DNA from 3 places in the Mesorhizobium sp. CA4 genome. Region 2 is predicted to be linked to each of the others. Evidence: predicted binding sites of a transcription regulator. Region 2 holds the regulator's gene; each other region holds the start of a gene.
What was found. Region 2 encodes LexA, which represses DNA repair genes until DNA is damaged. Its sites were predicted from a motif close to TGTTCNNNNTGTGTTCNG; they were not measured.
Positions count from the first base shown of each region.

Region 1: recA (recombinase RecA) is a predicted target of LexA. The motif match lies at 3,019-3,036, and genes of this name have one in related genera.
Region 3: LB528_RS18900 (ATP-dependent helicase) is a predicted target of LexA. The motif match lies at 2,212-2,229, and genes of this name have one in related genera.

Region 1 covers NZ_JAIUHK010000001.1:248,652-253,520, forward strand. The annotation lists gene LB528_RS01225 (GFA family protein) at 1-193, opposite strand, end outside; gene LB528_RS01230 (TfoX/Sxy family protein) at 283-606, shown strand; gene LB528_RS01235 (pseudouridine-5'-phosphate glycosidase) at 814-1,731, opposite strand; gene LB528_RS01240 (carbohydrate kinase family protein) at 1,771-2,709, opposite strand; gene recA (recombinase RecA) at 3,094-4,191, shown strand; gene alaS (alanine--tRNA ligase) at 4,631-4,869, shown strand, end outside.
Region 2 covers NZ_JAIUHK010000009.1:60,184-65,052, reverse strand. The annotation lists gene LB528_RS09840 (ComEC/Rec2 family competence protein) at 1-1,221, shown strand, start outside; gene lexA (transcriptional repressor LexA) at 1,215-1,955, opposite strand; gene glp (gephyrin-like molybdotransferase Glp) at 2,071-3,276, opposite strand; gene moaC (cyclic pyranopterin monophosphate synthase MoaC) at 3,276-3,752, opposite strand; gene trpC (indole-3-glycerol phosphate synthase TrpC) at 3,754-4,566, opposite strand; gene trpD (anthranilate phosphoribosyltransferase) at 4,571-4,869, opposite strand, start outside.
Region 3 covers NZ_JAIUHK010000023.1:3,256-8,124, reverse strand. The annotation lists gene LB528_RS18920 (hypothetical protein) at 1-272, opposite strand, end outside; gene LB528_RS18915 (LysR substrate-binding domain-containing protein) at 387-1,355, shown strand; gene LB528_RS18910 (hypothetical protein) at 1,612-1,794, opposite strand; gene LB528_RS18905 (hypothetical protein) at 1,932-2,099, shown strand; gene LB528_RS18900 (ATP-dependent helicase) at 2,244-4,325, shown strand; gene LB528_RS18895 (DUF982 domain-containing protein) at 4,546-4,848, shown strand.

The DNA of each region.
Region 1 (4,869 bases), on a different contig from region 2:
AGACGCCAAGGCTGCGCTTGCCTGTTATGTTCATCGTCTCATAGTCGGCGCCGAGATTGATGGCGAACCCGCCGCCGCCCTGCTGCTTGCGGCAGATCGAGCAGTAGCAGAGCATGAAAGGCACAGGCGTGTGGCTCTCCAGCTCGAAGCGGACGGCGCCGCAGCGGCAGGAGCCTTTGAGCAGGACGGGCATGGCGGGAACTCCGTTTCCAGGTTTCAACCTGTCAGCATGCTTTTGGTTGCGGCGATGACAAGGCCGGTGGCCGGTGAGATGATCGCGGCATGGATAATGCCCGCCTTGAAGAGTTGTTCGAAAGCCTTGGGCCCATCGGCATCCGAAAACTGTTCGGCGGCAAGGGCATCTATTGCGACGGCGTCATCGTCGCGGTTGTCGTGCGTGGCCAGCTGATGCTCAAGGCGGATGAGGAAACCGTCCCCGATTTCGAGGCCGCGGGCTGCCGCCAGTGGACCTATACCGGCTCGCGCCACGGCAAGGAGGTGGCGATGCCCTATTGGAGCGTGCCGGACGATGCCTTCGACGATCCCGATGAAATGGCGGTGTGGGCGAGGCGGGCTTATGAAGCGGGACGAAGGGCGGGGAGATAATTTTCGAGGGCGTTGTGACGGCCTTTTGGAGATGCCGAGGGACAGCATCCCCTTTGTCCTGCCGGACATCTCCCCGCAAGGGGGGAGATTGGATGTCGCTCGGCATTCGCCAATCGCCGACATTGAAAACGAGAGCCAGCGGATGAGCTGGTGACGGAACGCGGCGTTCGCTTTGTCTATCGCTGCCGGTAGCTGATCCTTCCGCGCCTACAGCGCCTTGGCAATCTCCGCCGCCAGCCGCGCATTGTTCTCGACCAGCGCGATGTTGGTCTTGAGGCTGCGGCCGCCAGTCAGCTCCAGGATTTTCGACAAAAGGAACGGCGTCACCGCCTTGCCGGTGACGTTCTGCGCTTGGGCCGCTTTCTGCGCCGCCTGGATGTAACCGTCCATCTCAGCGGCCGGTATCTCGTCATTCCGCGGCACCGGATTGGCGACCAGAATGCCGCCACCCAGACCCAGCGCTTGGCGCGTGCGGTAGAAATGCGCGATGTCTTCCGGCGCATTGAGCGTCAACGGGGCGCGGAAAGGCGACTGCCTCGACCAGAAGGCCGGCATGGTCTCGCAGCCATGGCCGATAACCGGCACGCCGCGCGTTTCCAGCACTTCCAGCGTCTTTTCGATATCGAGGATCGCCTTGGCGCCGGCCGAGACGACGATGACCGGCGTGCGCGCCAGTTCGTCGAGGTCGGCAGAGATGTCGAAACTCTTTTCGGCGCCCTTGTGGACGCCGCCGATGCCGCCGGTGGCGAAGACTTTTATGCCGGCCATATGCGCTGCGATCATGGTGGCCGCGACTGTGGTGCCGCCGGTGCGCGTTTGAGCGACCGCGAAGCCGAGATCGGCGCGCGACAGCTTCATGGCATCGCCCGTCATGGCCAGCGATTCGCGCTCGCCGTCGGACAGGCCGATCTTGATGCGCCCGTCGACCACGGCGATCGTCGCCGGCACCGCGCCGCCGTCGATGATGATCTGCTCGACCTTGGCGGCCATCGCGCCATTGTCGGGATAGGGCATGCCGTGGGTTATGATGGTGCTTTCCAGCGCCACCACGGGCCGGCCGGCGGCAAGCGCTTCCGCCACCGGCGGGTGGATGTCGACGAAGGGGCGGGCGGTTTCCGGCGTCATGGCTGTCTCCGACAAGGAGGAAATAGATGGTGGGTGGCCCTATGCCACCTCCCGCGCCTCCGGCACAAGGGCGAGCGCCTGCGTGAAATTGGCGATCGTGAAGGACGGCACGGCATCGGAGCTCTCTATGGCGAGCATTGCCGCCGCAACGCCTTCGCGCAGCGCGGCACGCAGCGGCAGGCCGCGCAGCAGGGCGGCGACCGTCGCGCCGGTCAGGGCGTCGCCGGCCCCGGTCACGTCGGCGACCCGGCGCGGCGTGGGCGGATCGATTTCAAAGATGCCTGTGTCGTCGAAGCCCAGCACGGGGGCGCTGCCGGCCGTAACCACGCCGGCATTCAGGCCAACCCGCCTGAGCGCGTCGACAAGGGGCTTGCCTGAGACTTCGGCGCCGACCAGGGCGGCAGCTTCGCGGCGGTTCATGAAAAGCAGCGACAAATTCCCGAGCAACGGAGCCAACCGAACGACCTTGGCCGGCGAGACGGCAATGGCGAAGACCGGCCGGCCGCCGGCCAGCGCCACCAGGCGCTCCAGCGCCGCCGTGGGCAGGTTGGCATCGCACAGGATCGCGTCGGCGGCTTCGATCGCCTCGCGCACCTTGGAACGCCTTATCTGCTTGGGGAAGGCCAGGTCATAGAGCGCCATGTCGGCCAGGCCGACGATCAATTCGCCCTCGGCGTCGATCAGCGCCGTGTAGCTCGGCGTCGTGCGGTCGAGGAACACGACCGAGAGGTCCGTTATCCCGGCGCTGTCGATCGCCGAGGCGACCGTGTCCGCCGCCGCGTCGCCGCCGCGCACGGATATCAGCGAGGCCGACACGCCGCGCTTCACCACGCTGCGCAGCGCGTTGAAAACGACGCCGCCGACGTCCTCGCGCATCATGCCGGGGTTGGAGGCGGCGGGCACATAAATGCCCGAGACCCGGCCGCGCCGGTCGATATGGGCGCCGCCCAGCGCCAGGATAGTGGGGGATGTCGGCATTTCGGGTCGCTGACTTTCGTTGATCGTGCGGCTGCGCACACTAGAGCGGTTCGGCGTTTCACGGAATCGCTGAACCGCTGTAAAATCTTTCTTCCTGCGCAATTCCGGACGGAAATCCGCTACGCACTTTTCCTGGAATTGCTCTAGGGTTTTCCAGATCGCCCAGCAATCGGGGTCGCGATTCGGACGGCCGGATATCGAAATCTCTTCTGGACCAGTGGTTGTGCTCCGCACCAGCTCTGGCGAGACAAAAATAGAACAAATCCAGATAGTGTTTGTTTTTCAGATATTTGTCACCCCTTGCCAAATGAGAACAAAAAAGGTACAAAAGAGCAGGGATCACGGATTGTCCGGCCTTCATTGATGACCTAGGGGTGATGTATCATGGCTCAGAATACTTTGCGGCTTGTAGAGGATAAGGCAGTGGACAAATCAAAGGCTCTGGATGCGGCGCTGTCGCAAATCGAGCGCGCTTTCGGCAAGGGCTCGATCATGCGGCTCGGCGCCAACGAGCAGGTGGTCGAGATCGAAACCGTGCCGACCGGGTCGCTCGGGCTCGACATCGCGCTCGGCGTCGGCGGCCTGCCGCGCGGCCGCATCATCGAAATCTACGGGCCGGAAAGCTCGGGCAAGACGACGCTGGCGCTGCACACCGTGGCGGAAGCCCAGAAGAAGGGCGGCATCTGCGCCTTCGTCGATGCCGAGCACGCGCTCGATCCGGTCTATGCCCGCAAGCTCGGCGTCGACCTGGAAAACCTCCTGATCTCTCAGCCCGATACAGGCGAGCAGGCGCTGGAAATCTGCGACACGCTGGTGCGTTCGGGCGCGATCGACGTTCTGGTCGTCGACTCCGTTGCGGCGCTGACGCCGCGCGCAGAAATCGAAGGCGAGATGGGCGATGCGCTGCCCGGTCTCCAGGCTCGTTTGATGAGCCAGGCGCTGCGCAAGCTGACCGCCTCGATCTCGCGCTCCAACACCATGGTCATCTTCATCAACCAGATCCGCATGAAGATCGGCGTCATGTTCGGCTCGCCCGAGACGACCACGGGTGGCAACGCGCTGAAATTCTACGCCTCGGTGCGCCTCGACATCCGCCGCATCGGCTCGGTCAAGGACCGCGACGAGGTCGTCGGCAACCAGACCCGCGTCAAGGTGGTCAAGAACAAGCTGGCGCCGCCCTTCAAGGTGGTGGAGTTCGACATCATGTATGGCGAGGGCGTGTCCAAGACCGGCGAGCTCGTCGATCTCGGGGTCAAGGCGGGCGTGGTCGAGAAGTCGGGCGCCTGGTTCTCCTATAATTCGCAACGTCTCGGCCAGGGTCGCGAGAACGCCAAGCTGTTCCTGCGCGACAATCCCGACACGGCGCGCGAGATCGAGATGGCGCTCAGGCAGAATGCCGGGCTGATCGCCGAGAAATTCCTCGAGAATGGCGGCTCCGAAGGCGGGGACGACGGTTTCGAGGACGAAGCCGGCGCCATATAGGGCCGGTTCGTCCAGGAAGGCCGCGCGGCGGTTTCCTGTTCGGGATTGAGCGAAAGCAATTCGTCGCTCAGCCGGAGTTCGGCCACAATCCTGGTTTATCGGTTTGTGCTTATGTAGTCGAGTTCTTGAGTACTGCGTACCCGAACCGCCGGCCTTCGTGCCGGCGGTTTTGCGTTTTGCGGGCGGTGCTGAGGCGCCGCTCCTACGAAGATTGGCCCAAAGCGCGTCGCGCTGAAACGGGTCCAGGTGACGCGCTTTAGGTCTTCGTTTTGATACATGTCGTTGTGCCAGAACCGCTGCGCACTTCCGGGCGACATGCATTAATTCCGTGTTTCTGGACAGGGTGAGGAGCTATCGCTAAAAGGCCCATCTATCTTCTGAAACAAAAGCCCATCAGCCGCCGGCAACGCCGGCGGTTCTCGCGAAAAGGCAGTACGCAATGAGTGGCGTGAACGACATCCGGGCGACATTCCTCGACTACTTCCGCAAGGAGGGCCACGAGATCGTCGCCTCAAGCCCGCTGGTGCCGCGCAACGATCCGACGCTGATGTTCACCAACGCTGGCATGGTGCAGTTCAAGAACGTGTTCACCGGCCTGGAGAAGCGTCCCTATTCGCGCGCCGCGACCGCACAGAAGAGCGTGCGCGCCGGCGGCAAGCACAACGATCTCGATAATGT
Region 2 (4,869 bases):
CTCTTCGATCGCGCGGCGCTCACCATGCGCAACCTGGCGATCTCGGCCATTGCCGTTATCCTTGTTTCGCCGCACGAAGTGGTCGGCCCGAGCTTCCAGATGTCCTTCGCCGCCACCGCCGCCCTGGTCGGCGCCTATGCCGGCTTTGCGGACTATCGCGCCGGCAAAACGATCGCGCCGCCGGCAAAGCGTTCGTTCCTCGGGTTCCTGTCGCGAAAACTGGCGGTTGGCGTGGGCGGCGCCGCCGTGACGTCGCTCATCGCGGGGAGCGCGACATTGCTGTTTGCGATCTGGCATTTTCAGCGCGTCTCGCCACTCAGCCTGCTCGCCAATCTGGCGGTCATGCCGATCGTCTCGCTGATCGTCATGCCGTTCGCGGTGTTGAGCGCGCTGGCCATGCCCTTCGGCTTCGACGGGCCGTTCCTCTATGTGATGGGCAAAGGCCTGACGGCAATGATCGCCATCTCGGCATGGATCTCCGAGCGCTCACCGGTCGACGCCGTCGGGCTGATCTCGATCCAGTCGGTGCTGCTGGCGACGATCGCGCTGGTCATCGCGACGATGGCCACCACCTGGCTAAGGCTTGCCGCTGTTCCCTTCGCGCTTGCCTCACTGCTGGCCATTCCGCATGTCCGCACGCCGGATGTGCTCATTTCGGAGGACGCGCATCTGGTGGCGATGCCGATCGGCGGCGGCGAGCTTGCCGTCAATCGCGCACGCTCCAACGAGTTCACCACCGACAACTGGAAACGGGCGTTGAGAGCCGAGGACATCGTGCCGCCGGAGACGTTCGCCCAAGATGCGCTGGACATCGCCGACCCCGTCGACCTGCCGCCCGGCTCGCCCTTCTACTGCACAGGTGATCTCTGCATCGGCCGGCATCCGTCCGGCGCCATCGTCGCGCTCGCCGAAAACCGCGACAGCGCCCGGCCGGCCTGCGGCTTCGCCGACCTCATCGTCATCAACGACGCCACGGCCTACAATCCTTGCCGCGATCCGCGCGTGCTTGTCGTCACCAAGCGGCAACTGGCGCGCGACGGCAGCGCCGCTGTTTTCTTCGATCTGCAATCGGCAACCGCGCCGCCGACTATTCGCTACGCGGTCGAAGAACCATACCGACCCTGGCACGAGCAGCGGAAATACGCACGCGAGGCAAGAGGACTGCCGCCCTATCAAAAGCCTGAGCGGGCGGATGCGAAACCTTCGCAATCGGATCAGTAGCGGCGGATCAGCCCGACAAGCTTGCCCTGCACCTTCACCCGATCCGGCCCGAAGATGCGGGTTTCGTAGGCGGGGTTGGCCGCCTCCAGCGCGATCGAGGCACCCTTGCGGCGGAAGCGCTTGAGCGTCGCTTCCTGGTCGTCGACCAGTGCCACCACGATCTCGCCCGGGCTTGCCGTGTTGGCGTTGCGGATGATGACGGTATCGCCGTCGAAGATGCCGGCCTCGATCATCGAGTCGCCCTTGACCTCCAGCGCATAATGCTCGCCGCCGGCGATCATGTCCGGCGGCACCGTGATCGAATGCGTCTGGTGCTGGATGGCGTCGATCGGCACGCCGGCGGCGATGCGGCCCATCACCGGAATGGACACGGCAGAGCCGGCATCGTCATCATTGCTCGGCGCCGGGGCGCGCGACGGCGCCGCCGGCTTCACCTGACGGCTGAGATTGTTCTGACCCAGGCTGCCTTGAATGACGCTCGGCGAAAACTTCTTCGCCGCGTTGAGGCCGGGGGCGATCGAATCGGGCAGGCGCAGCACTTCCAGCGCGCGCGCCCGGTTCGGCAGCCGGCGAATGAAGCCGCGTTCCTCCAGCGCCGTGATCAGCCGGTGGATGCCGGACTTGGAGGCGAGGTCGAGCGCTTCCTTCATCTCGTCGAAAGACGGCGGAATCCCGCTTTCCTTCAGCCTTTCGTGGATGAACATCAGAAGTTCATGTTGTTTGCGCGTCAGCATGGCGGCCCCCACGGGTTCTGAAACCAGAATCAGAAAACAAACCCAGAACAAACACTATCTGTTCCAGTTGTGTTCCGCAACCGTTTAAAGTTTAGTGAATTTGTTGACGATTTGTTCAGCGTAACATCAGCACGCTGCATTCGGCGCCGGTCTCTGCAGCCGGCGCGAAGGGCTCGCGCACGATCAGGCCGTTGGCCTCGGCGAGCGTCCTGAGCATCGAGGAGTCCTGGATGCCGAAGGGAGTCGCGACCAGGGCGCCGGCTTCCTCGCGCACGGAGGCGCGCACATAGTCCTGCCTGAGGTCGTTGGCCTGCATCGCGGCGCCCAACCGGGCCGCTCGCAGGTCCTGCCGGTGGTCGCGGCCGCCGAGCCGGGCAAGCAGCGGCTTCAGGAAGAGTTGCGAGCAGACGATGCTGGCTACCGGATTGCCGGGCAGGCCGATGCAGCGGATATTGCCAAGCCGGCCAAACATCAGCGGTTTGCCGGGGCGCATGGCGATCTTCCAGAAATCGAGCTTCATGCCTTCGCCGGTCAGAACGTCGTGGATCAGGTCGTGATCGCCGACCGAGGCGCCGCCGAGCGTGACGATGACGTCGGCGTTCGCCTCGACCGCTTTCCGGACCAGCGTGGCGATGGCCTCCTTGCGGTCGGCAGCGATGCCGAGATCGAGCACGCGCGCGCCGACCGACTGGGCGGCGGCGGCAACGCCATAAGCATTCGATGAAATGATCTGGTCGGGGCCGAGCGTGCTGCCCGGCGGCAGCAATTCATCGCCGGTGGCGATGATCGCGACCAGCGGCCGGCGCACGAGGTTCAAGGCAGAATGGTTGGCCGAGGCCGCCAGCGAAAGGGCCGCCGCGTCGAGCACGCGGCCCTTTTCGAGCAGCACGTCGCCCTGAACGAAGTCGAGCCCGCGGCGGCGCACATTGCGTGCTTCCGCGGTCGGTTGCGTCACCTCGATCCTGCCATTGCCGAGATCGCGGACGTTTTCCTGGATGACGACGGTGTCGGCGCCTTCAGGCAGTGGCGCGCCGGTGAAGATGCGCACGGCCTGGCCTTTTCCGACGGCTCCGGAGAAACCGCGTCCGGCGGGCGCCATGCCTATGACCTCGAGCCGCGCCGGCGCCGCGGCAACATCGGCCGAGCGCACGGCATAGCCATCCATCGCGGAGGCGTTAAAGGGCGGCTGCGTGCGCAGTGCGACAACCGGTTCCGCCAGGACCCGACCGGCCGCGTCCGCCAGCGGAACGCTCTCGCCCGGCAATGGCGTCGCGTCGTCGAGCAAGCGTTCGAGCGCCTCGGCGACCGGCACCAAAGCCATCAGGCATCCACCTTGTAGTCGCCGGACTTGCCGCCGGTCTTCTCGACCAGCCGGATACCGGAAATCACCATGCCGCGGTCCGCAGCCTTGGCCATGTCGTAGATGGTGAGGCAGGCGACCGAAGCGGCGGTCAGCGCCTCCATCTCCACGCCCGTCTTGCCGGTGACACGGGCGAGCGCGGTAACCTTAAGACCGGGCAACGAACGGTCTGGCTCGATCTCGACGGCCACTTTGGTGAGAAGCAGCGGATGGCAAAGCGGGATCAGCTCATGCGTCTTCTTCGCCGCCATGATGCCGGCGATGCGCGCTGTGCCCAGCACATCGCCCTTCTTGGCGTCGCCAGCGAGAATCATCTCCAGCGTTTCAGGCTGCATGGTGACAACGCCTTCGGCGATCGCCGTGCGTGTCGTCTCGGCCTTGTCGCCGACATCGACCATGTTGGCTTCGCCTTTGGCGCCGAGGTGGGTGAGGGCCATTTCAGATGGCCTCGGCCGCTGCCTTGCCCGTGAGCAGCAATTTCGTCGCCGCGGCCACATCGGCCTGTCGCATCAGACTCTCGCCGACGAGGAAAGCGCCGATGCCGGTCTTCTGCATCCTGAGGCAGTCCTCGTGCGTGAAGATGCCGCTCTCGCTGACCAGCAGGTTGCCGCCCGGTACCATTGGCGCCAGCCGCTCGGAAGTCTCAAGGTTGGTCTCGAAGGTCCGCAGATTGCGGTTATTGATGCCGATCAGCCGCGAGGACAATTTTAGCGCGCGCTCCGTTTCGGCCTCGTCATGCACCTCGATCAGCGCGTCCATCCCGAGCTCGAAGGCGGTAGCTTCCAATTCGCCCGCCAAGGCATCGTCCACGCTTGCCATGATGATCAGGATGGCGTCTGCGCCCCAGGCCCGTGCTTCGTAGACCTGGTAGGGGTCGAACAGAAAATCCTTGCGCAACGCGGGCAGGGAAACCGCCTTGCGCGCATTGGTGAGAAATTCCGGAGCGCCCTGGAAAGACGGGGTGTCTGTAAGCACCGAAAGGCAGGCGGCGCCACCTTTCTGGTAGGCCTGTGCCAATGACGGCGGGTCGAAATCGGCGCGGATCAAACCCTTGGAAGGGCTGGCCTTCTTGATTTCGGCGATCAGGCCGAAGCTCCCCGCTCTGCGCTTCGCCTCAAGCGCCGCCAAAAAACCACGCGTCGCATCGGCATCCTTTGCCCGTGCCTTGATCTCGGCCAGCGGTACCTTCGCCTTCGCCGCCGCGATCTCGTCGCGCTTATAGGCTTCGATCTTGCGCAGGATGTCCGACAAGGCCTTATCCGTTCGAAATCTCGACGAGCTTGTCCAGCACGCCAACCGCGCGGCCGCTGTCGATCGCTTGCGCCGCCGCGGCGATGCCGTCGGCCAGCGTCGTTGCCTTGCCGGCCACGACCAGCCCGGCGCCGGCATTCATCAGCACCGTGTCGCGATAGGCGCCGGCCGCTCCGCCCAGCATATCGCGCAGTTCCTTGGCGTTGTAGGCCGCGTCGCCGCCGCGCAGCTCTTCCCTGGTGTGGCGCTTCAGCCCGACGGCTTCCGGCGTCAGGGTGAAGCTGCGGATCTCGCCGCCGGCAA
Region 3 (4,869 bases), on a different contig from region 2:
CCTTCCAGGCGCAGCTTGTCGTGTAAGAGTTCCTTGATCTCCGGAATATAGCGATCGGCCCCGGTGATGAAGGTGAGGTCGAGGTGCTTGTGCACGGCATGGCTGGCCTTCAACTTCAGGGCCGCTTCTTCGATGGCGGCAAGCAGAGCCGGGTCGTAACCGTGACGATACTGGGCAACGCCGAAACCCGACACTTTCCAGGAGGTCTCGTGACCAATGATGGCCTCGCGGCTCATTGCACAGCGCAGTTCGGGAATTGTATGGGCGTTCATTCTATTTTCTCCAAGATGGGGGCAACACTTGGTTAACAGTCATTTAAGCGCCTACCCCTGTAAATTTAGGAATGCTGGTGGTAGCGTAAGCCCAGCTTAAGGTCGAAAAACCCCGTGCGTCTGCTCAGTCAGGTCAACCTCAATTCGCTGAAAATCGTGGAGAGCGCCGCGAGACACAGGAATTTCACGCGCGCCGGCGAAGAGCAGTTCATCACCGCTTCCGCCGTCAGCCAGCGCGTGAAGAGCCTGGAGGATCAGCTGCGCTTCAAGATCTTCGAGCGCGGCGGCAATGCGGTGTCGCTGACGCCGGAGGGCGAGACCTATGTGGCGCGCGTGCGCGAGGCGCTGGAGCGCATCGTGGCGGCCAGCATGGAGGCAACCGGCCAGTCGCAGGCGCATGTACTGCGGATCTGCGTGCTGCCGACCTTCGCGGCGCGCTGGTTGTTTCCGCGGCTTTCGGCCTTCCAGCATCAATATCCCGACATCGAGATGCGGGTGTCGACCTCTTACGCCACGCATGAATTCTCGATTTCCGAATACGACCTCGAAATCCGTTATGGCGACGGCAATTTCCCCGGTCTCACGTCGGAGCTGCTGTTCAAGGAAGATCTGACGCCGGTGTGCAGCCGCAAGCTCTTCCACGAGGTGCTGGGCGACAAACCGCTGTCGAAGGTGGTGCCGGAGGACCTGCGCTACTTCACGCTGCTGCACTCCGACACGTGCACGCAGAACTGGCAGTCGTGGCTGGGCTTTGCCGGCGCGAGCTTCGTGCTTGGCGAAACGAGGAGCGTCTATTTCGATAGCTGCATGATGTCCTACGAAGCGGCCAATGCCGGCATGGGCTTTGCCGTCGCCAACCGCGCTTATATGGCAAGCGACATCCGCGCCGAACGGCTGGTGGCGCCCTTCGCGGTCCACCAGCCCAACACGGCGGGCTGGTATTTCGTCAGCCCTATCAAGGCCCTCGGGGCCCGCAAGGTCGAGCTGTTCAAGCGGTGGATCATGGCCGAAGCGGCGCTGACGCAGCGCCAGTTGGACATCGAGATCGCCAACGTGCCGGTGCGGCGCGTGGCGATGGCGTGAAGAGCACGCTTCCACAAATGCTCACTTGAGCGAACCTTCGGCGGCCCTCGCAATGGCTGGCCCTGCCGAATTTCGTGATTTCCGGTGGCTCTATAGCCGGCTAGCGCGATCACGCCATGACGCGATGTCGAGACTCAGCTATGTTGGATTGTGCGGCGGGCCTGATTTTCCCGCTTGGCCGGCGCTACCCAGCTTCCTCCCAAGCAGCGCCGGCCTTCTTCGTTTCGACGATAATCTTGGCAGGCCGGCCTTGGCGCTATTGCTTCGGCGGCGTGCCCGGCTGGTCTCCGCCGGTGGTCGATTTCGGCACCGGGTTTTTATCGACCTGAGGGTTCTGGTTGACCTCATTGCTCGGCGCCTTGGTGGGCTGCACATTGTTGTCGCAGGCGGCGAGCGCGAGCCCTGCCGCAAGAGCCAGCAGTACAGGACGTTTCTTCATGACGACCTCCTCTCGTTCGCCGCTTTCATGAGGGGCAAACGAGGCGGTGGCGGTTTGGTTGCGTGGACCGGCGGGAACCAACTGACCCCGAGTCCGGTTGAAATCCCGAGCCAATCGAACGCAACGAGGAACTGAACATGGTCCGCCTTCTGCTTGCCGGCCTTTTTGCCTACACCGCCTATCGCGTTGCCGTGAGGATCATCGACGAGGTGCCTGGAAACGTCGCGCCGCTGGATATGCCGGGCGACGAAAGGCGCAGGCTGCGGCGGCAGTCGGCCGCGATGGGAGTCGAGCCGAAGCGGTAACGGCTGTTTCGGGTGGGAATAGCCCCTTCCGATGAATCGTGGATGCCGGCGCAGCCCTCTCCGGCCGCTTCGCGGCCACCTCTCCCCGCTCGCGCGGGTCGAGTAAATTATTGCGAACAAAGCGGAAACGATGCTTGATGGGCGATGAACATCGCCGCCCGTGATTCGTCCTTCGAGACGCCCGCCTATCTTGCCCGGCTGAACGACGAGCAGCGGCTGGCGGTGGTGCATGGCGACGGCAAGGTGGCGGCGCCGCTGCTGGTGATCGCCGGCGCAGGCTCCGGCAAGACCAACACGCTCGCGCATCGCGTCGCCCATCTCGTCGTCAAGGGCGCCGATCCGCGCCGTATCCTGTTGATGACCTTCTCGCGCCGCGCCGCCGCCGAAATGGCCAAGCGCGTCGAGCGCATTGCCGGCGAGGTGCTGGGCCGCGACGCGGCAATCATCGCCGACGCGCTCGCCTGGGCCGGCACGTTTCATGGCATCGGCGCAAGGTTGTTGCGCGACTATGCCGAGCAGATCGGCCTCGATCCCGCCTTCACCATCCATGATCGCGAGGATTCCGCCGACCTGATGAACCTTGCCCGGCACGAGCTGGGATTCTCGAAGACCGAAAGCCGTTTCCCGACGAAGGGCACCTGCCTGCAGATCTATTCGCGGGCGGTGAATGCGCAGGCGCCGCTTGGCGAAGTGCTGGGCTCCGCCTTCCCCTGGTGCGCGGCATGGGCGGACCAGCTGAAGGAACTTTTCGCGGCTTACGTCGAGGCCAAGCAGGCGCAGAACGTGCTCGATTACGACGACCTGCTGCTCTACTGGGCGCAGATGGCGGCCGAGCCCGAGATCGCCGCGCATCTCGGTTCCCGCTTCGACCACGTGCTGGTCGACGAGTACCAAGACACCAACCGGCTGCAGGCCTCGATCCTGCTGGCGCTGAAGCCCGACGGTGCGGGGCTGACCGTGGTGGGCGACGACGCGCAGTCGATCTATTCCTTCCGCGCCGCGGAAGTGCGCAACATCCTCGATTTCCCGAAACAATTCGCAAAGCCCGCCGAGATCGTCATGCTGGAGCGCAATTACCGCTCGACCGAGACGATCCTGGCCGCCGCCAACAAGGTGATCGGCGAGGCCAGCGAGCGCTTCACCAAGAATCTGTGGACCGAGCGCCAGTCTTCGCACAAGCCGCAGCTGGTCAGCGTGCGCGACGAGGCTGAGCAAGCCAATTATGTCTGCCAGGCGATCCTGGCCGAACGCGAGGCCGGCACAGCGCTGAAGGCGCAGGCGGTGCTGTTTCGCACCTCGAGCCACAGCGGACCGCTGGAGGTGGAGCTGACGCGCCGCAACATCCCCTTCGTCAAGTTCGGCGGCTTGAAATTCCTCGACGCCGCGCATGTGAAGGACATGCTGGCCATGCTGCGCTTCGCCGAGAACCCGCGCGACCGTGTCGCCGGTTTCCGCGTGCTGCAACTCATGCCGGGCATCGGCCCCTCCGCCGCCTCGCAGATCGTGGACGCCATGACGACGTCGCTCGACGAAACGCTGGGCCTTGCCCGCTTCCGGCCGCCGCAGCGCGCCGCGCAGGATTGGCCGGTCTTCCTCGACATCTATAGCGGGCTGCGCGCGGGCGCCAAATGGCCGGCCGATCTGGAACGGATCAGGCTCTGGTACGAGCCTCATATGGAGCGTGTCCATGAGGACGCGATCACGCGACGCGCCGACCTCCTGCAGCTCGAGCAGATCGCATCGACCTATCCGTCGCGAGAGCGCTTCCTGACCGAGCTCACCCTCGATCCGCCCGACGCCACAAGCGACCAGGCCGGGCCGCCGCATCGCGACGAGGATTACCTCATCCTATCGACCATCCATTCGGCGAAGGGCCAGGAATGGAAGAACGTCTTCGTGCTCAACACGGTAGACGGCTGCATCCCGGCCGATCTCGGCGTCGGCACCAAGGAGGACATTGAGGAGGAGCGGCGCCTGCTCTATGTCGCGATGACCAGGGCCAAGGACAGCCTGCATCTGGTGGTGCCGCAGCGTTTTTATCCGCACAACCAGGCGGCGCGCGGCGACCGCCATGTCTATGCCTCGCGCACCCGCTTCATCCCGGCCTCGATGCTTTCGGCTTTCGAACAATCGTCCTGGGCAAGCGCGGCGCTCAAGGACGACCCGCGCCAGAAGCCGGGCGTCAAGGTCGATCTCGGCGCCCGCATGCGCGGCATGTGGAAATAGGCTGCCTGGCCTCTCCAGCCGACCACCAGGGCCGCTCGGCGTTCGCTAGAGTCGCTTGGCTGCTCCAACTCCAGGCGTTGAAGCCTTTGGTTCAGGCGAGGGATCAAGTCCAATGCGGAAAAATCGGCATGCGCGGAACTTCCGGTCGCAAGCCGCGTTGTGTGGCGTCCTTCCCCAGACCGGAGGTCCGCCGCCTCCACAGCCAACAGACGAGGTCCGAATGCACGACAGGACGTTCTTCACCCCGGTCGCCCTCAGCGTCGGCGCCGGCCACAAGCGCATGATCGCCTCGCTGTTCGACATGCATGACTTCCTGACCGAGTTTCCGCCCTCGCGCCGGCGCCTCAGCTACGGCGCCGCGGTGAAGGCCTGCGAGGCCGCGCGGAGTGGAGAAATCTCGGTCGAGGCCGCGCGCGATGCGCTGATCACCTTCGCGGTGACGGCCGGCGTGCTCTGGCCTTCGGAGCCGCCGATCGTCTCGGTCAAGCCGGTGGCGCGCGGCTGTGGCGGCTTCGCAGCCTGACAACAAGGTACTACCCTTTCG